DNA from 2 places in the Bordetella genomosp. 7 genome. Region 1 is predicted to be linked to the other one. Evidence: predicted binding sites of a transcription regulator. Region 1 holds the regulator's gene; the other holds the start of a gene.
What was found. Region 1 encodes NrdR, which represses ribonucleotide reductase genes. Its sites were predicted from a motif close to CACNANATNTNGTG; they were not measured.
Positions count from the first base shown of each region.

Region 2: the regulator NrdR is predicted to act here: its motif matches at 1,335-1,348, upstream of CAL18_RS09130 (ribonucleoside triphosphate reductase).

Region 1 is NZ_NEVI01000001.1:332,813-336,167, reverse strand. It holds gene CAL18_RS01505 (helix-turn-helix domain-containing protein) at 1-897, opposite strand, end outside; gene nrdR (transcriptional regulator NrdR) at 919-1,416, opposite strand; gene glyA (serine hydroxymethyltransferase) at 1,531-2,778, opposite strand.
Region 2 is NZ_NEVI01000014.1:459,133-462,487, forward strand. It holds gene hemN (oxygen-independent coproporphyrinogen III oxidase) at 1-1,180, opposite strand, end outside; gene CAL18_RS09130 (ribonucleoside triphosphate reductase) at 1,355-3,346, shown strand.

The DNA of each region.
Region 1 (3,355 bases):
GAGCGCCGTATGCTTCTTGAAGAAACGGGCGAAATACGCCGGGTCTTCGAAATTGAGCTGGAAGGCGATCTCGGCGATGCCCAGCTCGGTGTTGGCCAGCAAGCGCTTGGCCTCCAGCACCAGACGTTCGTGCACTACACGACTGGCGGTTCGGCCCGTGGTTCGTTTGACGGCGTCGTTCAACTGTCGCTCGCTGACCGCCAGTGCATCTGCGTAGTCGCAGATGCTGCGCAGGTCCAGGTAGTGTTCTTCGACCAGCAACGCAAACCGCCTGGCCAGGGGATAGCTACGCCCCGCCCGCAGCGCATGATCGTCCAGGGCATACAGGCGTCGCAGCCGCGTCAGCAGGATAAGCAGGTAAGAGCGCACGACGTCGTAGTATCCCGCCTGGCGCGTCTGCATTTCCTGCTCCATGGCCTGCAGCAAAGGCGCCATGTCGTCATGCTGCGGGGGGCTCAGGTACAGCACCGGCTGCCCCCCGGCCGGATGAAAGAACGGAAACTTGGCGATGTCATCGGCGCGCGGGAACATATGCGTAAAAAACGCGGTGCTGATATTCAGCACATAGCCTGCCGGAGGCACGGACGAACTCCACGCGTGCAACTGGCCCGGCCCCAGAAAAAACACCGATCGATCCCGCACGTCCAGGTGCTCAAAATCAACCATATGCGTGCCTTGGGCACGTGTCATCCAAAGGATGTGGTAGTAGGCGTGCCGGTGCGGAAATCCCCGCGGGATCTCGGGCCTTTCCTGCAGCCTGGCCAGGTCGAAATAGAACGACCCCACGCCCGCGAAGTCGGTCGATTCAAACGTGGGGAAATCCGCCGGACCCGGCCCGCGGCGCAGGCTGCCTGCGGGCGCGCCCGTCATGGCATCCTTGCGCGGCGCGGCCGTCATGATGTGCAGGCCGATAAGGCGCTAGCGCCGCCCTGCCTGATTATTTCCGCGCAGCTTGCCCGGCAGCATGGGGCCCTGCATTTCGCGGATGGCATCGACGAATTCGCCTATGTCTTCGAAGTTCTTGTACACCGAGGCGAATCGCACATATGCCACCTTGTCGAGCTTCTTGAGTTCGGCCATGACAAGTTCGCCGATGCGCTCGGTAGGCACTTCGCGCAGGCCGCTGGCCAGCAGGGTTTCTTCGATGCGGGCAACGACGTTGTCGACCTGCTCGGTGCTGACGGGGCGCTTGCGCAAGGCCAGCGACAGGCTGGCCCGCAGCTTGGCCGTGTCGTAGTCGCTTCGGCTGCCGTTGCGCTTGACCACCGAAGGCATGGCCAGTTCGATGCGTTCGTACGTGGTAAAGCGCTTGTCACAGGACAGGCAGCGGCGGCGACGCCGTATGGTATCGCCTTCTTCGGACACCCGGCTGTCTACCACCTGTGTGTCGGCGTTGCCGCAGAATGGGCATTTCATATTGCCGGCCCCCACTGAAATAGTTGGCGTATTGTAACGACGCCGGCCCAAAAGGGCCGGCGCGAAATGCATATACGCCAGTCGGCGGCACCCGGGCCGCCGCCCTGCCGACGATCAGCCGCCGTACACCGGCAGGCTGGCTGTCAGTTCGTTGACCCGGGCGCGCACGGCCGCGATGTTGGCCTCGTCGCGCGGGTTGTCCAGCACGTCGGCGATCAGGTTGGCGGTGAGCTCGGCCTCGGCTTCCGTGAAGCCGCGGGTGGTCATGGCCGGGGTGCCCAGCCGGATACCGCTGGTCACGAAGGGCTTTTCGGGGTCGTTGGGGATGGCGTTCTTGTTGACCGTGATGTGCGCCTGGCCCAGCACCGCCTCGGCTTCCTTGCCGGTAATGCCCTTGGGGCGCAGGTCGACCAGCATCACGTGGCTTTCGGTGCGGCCCGACACGATGCGCAGCCCGCGCTTGACCAGCGTGTCGGCCAGCACCTTGGCGTTCTTGACCACCTGCTGGGCGTACTGCTTGAACTCGGGCGACAGGGCTTCCTGGAAGGCCACGGCCTTGGCGGCGATGACATGCATCAGCGGGCCGCCCTGGATCCCGGGGAAGATGGCCGAATTGATGATCTTCTCGTATTCGGACTTCATCATGATGACCCCGCCGCGCGGGCCGCGCAGCGACTTGTGCGTGGTAGACGTGACGAAATCGGCATGGGGCACCGGGTTGGGGTAGGCGCCGCCCGCCACCAGGCCCGCGTAGTGCGCGATGTCTACCATCAGCAGCGCGCCGTTGTCGTGCGCGATGCGCGCCAGGCGTTCAAAATCGATATGCAGCGCGTACGCCGACGCGCCCGCCACGATGAGCTTGGGCTTGTGTTCCCGGGCCAGTTGCTCGACTTGGGCGTAGTCCAGCACTTCGTTGGCGTCCAGGCCGTACGAAACGAAGTTGTAAAGTTTGCCGGATGCGTTGACCGAGGCGCCGTGGGTCAGGTGGCCGCCTTCGGCCAGGCTCATGCCCAGCACGGTATCGCCCGGCTTCAGCACAGCCATGTATACGCCCTGATTGGCCTGCGAACCCGAATTGGGCTGCACGTTGGCGGCTTCGGCGCCAAACAGCTGCCTCAGGCGGTCGATGGCCAGTTGCTCGACCACGTCGACGTATTCGCAGCCGCCGTAGTAGCGCTTGCCGGGATAGCCTTCGGCATACTTGTTGGTCAGCTGGGTGCCCTGGGCCGCCATGACCGCGGGGCTGGCGTAGTTTTCGGAAGCGATCAGCTCGATATGCTGTTCCTGGCGCACTTCTTCTTTCTGGATGGCGGCCCAGACTTCGGGGTCCACCTGGGACAGGGTGAGTTTGCGGTCGAACATGACGGGGAGTTCCTGGAACGTAAAAGACGGAAAGCGGGGATGAGGAATGGGCAGTAGTTTACCGCGCCAGCGCCCCGCATCCCGCGCCATGACGCCGAAAATCAATCGAAAATCGCCCTTGGCCGCTCAAAAGGCGCGTATCTGCCTGCTACTCTGCAAGCAGGCTCAAGTCAGCGTGAGAAAGATTCATTTTGCCGGGCACGGGGTGTCAGGCACCTTCGGAGCCTGACACCTGGAATTCGCACAGCAAGCCAGGGTATTGCAGTGGTAGCAACACAGGTGTCTGGCTCCCGACAGGGTGCCAGACACCTACTGACGCCGGCTGCGGTGCGCGGGCGGTGTCAGGCGCCTTCGGAGCCTGACACCTGGAACTCGCACAGCAAGCCAGGGTATTGCAGTGGTGGCAACACCGGTGTCTGGCTCCCGACAGGGTGCCAGACATCTACTGACGCCGGCTGCCGTGCGCGGGCGATGCCGGGCGCCGTCGGAGCCTGACACCCGGAACTCGCACAGCAAGCCAGGGTATTGCAGTGGTGGCAACACCGGTGTCTGGCTCCCGACAGGGTGCCAGACATCT
Region 2 (3,355 bases), on a different contig from region 1:
CCTGCTCGATGGCGCCGAACTCGACGCCGCCCTGGCACATGATCGCCATGATCACGTCGCGGCGCAGCAGGTCGTCGTGGCTCATTTCCAGGCCGCGCTCCACGGCGAAAGTACCCTGCTCGATGCGCGCATAGTAGTCATCCAGTGATTTTGCGTTCTGGCTGTAGGTGCCACCCACCTTGCCGATGGCCGACACGCCCAGCGCAACCAGGTCGCAGTCCGGCTGCGTGCTGTAGCCCTGGAAATTGCGGTGCAGCAGGCCGGCGCGCTTGGCCCGGGCCAGCGTGTCGTCGTGCAGGGCGAAGTGGTCCATGCCGATGTAGTCATAGCCCGCGTCCAGAAAGCGCGAGATGGCGCTGCCCAGGAGTTCGATCCGGGTTTCACCGGTAGGCAGTTCGGCCGGCACGATGCGGCGCTGGGGCTTGAAGCGTTCGGGCAGGTGCGCGTACCCGTAAAGCGCGATGCGATCCGGCCGCAGCGCACAGACCTGTTCCAGCGTATGCGCGAACGATTCGGCGGTCTGCAGCGGCAGGCCGTAGATCAGGTCCATGTTGATCGATGCGTAGCCCAGGCGCCGGGCGCTGTGCACCAGATCGCGCACGCATTCATAAGGCTGAATGCGATGCACGGCCCGCTGCACGGCCGGGTCGAAATCCTGTACGCCCAGGCTCAGGCGGTTAAAGCCCAGGCTGGCCAGGTGCTCCAGCCGCTCGGGCGTGGCCGTACGCGGATCGACCTCGATGGAAAGCTCGGCGTCGGGCAGCAGGCGGAAATGATCGCGTATGCCGCCCATCAGGCCGCTGAGTTCTTCGTCGGACAGGAACGTTGGCGTGCCGCCCCCGAAATGCAATTGCGACACCGGCCGGCCCCGTCCGAATATTTGCGAATGCAGGGCCATCTCGGACTGCAGCGCATCCAGATAACGGGCCGCCCGCTCGTGATGCCGGGTGATGACCTTGTTACAGGCGCAGTAGTAGCACAACGACTCGCAGAAAGGGATATGCACGTACAGCGAAAGCGGCGCGTCGGCGCGCGCGCTCAGCTCCGCCAGCGCCTGGCTGTACTCCGGAGGCCCGAACCCGCCATGGTAGCGGTCGGCAGTGGGATAGGAGGTGTAACGCGGGCCGTTTTTATCGAGACGGGCCAGAACGTCGCGCGAGAACGTGGGAGACGAAGGCATGCTGCGATTATGCAAACTGAGGCCGCGCAGCAACTTGATTCAACGCAAATAAACCGCAAACGAGCGATTCGCTTGCGCCACATCAAGCCCGGGGCTATTGGCCACGACTTTGACTTTCGGACCACAGGATGTGGTAGTAGGCTACCCGCAACCCTACTACATGAAGTGCTCGCAATGACGCCACAACATATCCTCAAACGCGATGGCCGCGTGGTTCCCTTCGACGGCGCAAACATCGTCCGCGCCATCGCCGCCGCCGGTCGCGCCACCGGCGAAGTCCAGCCTTCCGAGGCCGACATCCTGGGCACGCGCGTGGCGGCACGGCTGTCCAGCCACCCCTGCCCGGGCATAGAAACCATCCAGAACATCGTCGAAGAAGTACTGGTCGAGGCGGGGCACTGGAAAACGGCCCGCGCCTACATCGTGTACCGCGAACGTCACGCGCGGCTGCGCACATTGCGGCACACGCTGGTCGACGTCGAAAGCTCCATGGAAGAATATCTCGACCAGCGCGACTGGCGTGTCAACGCCAACGCCAACCAGGGATACAGCCTCGGCGGGCTGATCCTGAACGTGGCGGGCAAGGTCACCGCCAACTACTGGCTGTCGCATGTGTACGACCCGGCCGCCGGACAGGCCCACCGCGACGGCGACATCCATATCCACGACCTCGACATGCTCAGCGGCTACTGCGCCGGCTGGTCATTGCGGCAATTGCTTACCGAGGGCTTCAACGGCGTGCCGGGCAAGGTCGAGGCCACGCCGCCCCGCCATATGTCGGCAGCCATCGGGCAGATCGTCAACTTCCTGGGAACCCTGCAGAACGAATGGGCGGGCGCCCAGGCATTCAGCTCCTTCGACACCTACATGGCGCCTTTCGTACGCCGCGACAATATGTCGTATGCCGAAGTCAAGCAGGCCATGCAGGAACTCATCTACAACCTCAATGTGCCCAGCCGCTGGGGAACGCAGACGCCGTTCACCAACCTGACGTTCGACCTCACCTGCCCTGTCGACCTGCGCGAGCAGATTCCCTATATCGGCGGCGCCGAGATGCCTTTCAGCTACGGCGAGCTGCAGGCCGAAATGGACATGATCAACCGCGCCTACATCGAAGTCATGATGGCCGGCGACGCCAAGGGCCGGGTGTTCACTTTCCCGATTCCTACCTACAACATCACGGCCGACTTCGATTGGGACCACCCCAATACCGAACTGCTGTTCGACATGACAGCCAAGTACGGCCTGCCGTACTTCCAGAACTTCCTCAACTCCGACCTCGAGCCCCACATGGTGCGCTCCATGTGCTGCCGGCTCCAGCTCGACCTGCGCGAACTCCTGAAGCGCGGCAATGGGCTGTTCGGGTCGGCGGAGCAAACCGGCTCCGTGGGCGTCGTTACCATTAACTGCGCACGCCTGGGCTACCTGCATGCCGGCGACGAACCAGCGCTTCTGCGGCGCCTGGACACACTGCTCGACCTCAGCCGCGATGTCCTGGAAGTCAAGCGCAAGGTGGTTCAACGCTATATCGACCAAGGGCTGTATCCGTACACCCGGCGCTACCTGGGCACGCTGCGCAACCATTTCAGTACGCTGGGGGTCAATGGCATCAATGAAATGGTGCGCAATTTCAGCAGCGACACCGATGACATCACCACCCCACGCGGCCACGCGCTGGCGGTTCGCCTGCTCGACCATATCCGGGCCCGCATCACCGAATTCCAGGAATCCACCGGGCACCTCTACAACCTTGAAGCCACGCCTGCCGAAGGCACCACGTACCGCTTCGCACGCGAGGACCGCAAGCGCTGGCCGGACATCCTGCAGGCCGGCACCGACGCGCAGCCTTACTACACGAACTCCAGCCAACTTCCCGTGGGGCACACCGACGATCCCTTCCTGGCGCTGGCCATGCAGGAAGCGCTGCAAAGCAAGTACACCGGCGGCACTGTGCTGCACCTTTACATGAACGAAGCCGTGTCGTCCGCAAACGCCTGCCGCGCCCTGGTACGGCGCGCCCTCGAGAACTTCCGCCTGCCCTACATCACCGTGACGCCCACGTTCTCCATCTGCCCCAATCATGGCTACCTGTCGGGCCGGCACGAGTTCTGCCCGAAATGCGACGCCGAACTGCTATCGCGGACCCAGACATGCAGTCATGACTAGACGCTTCGG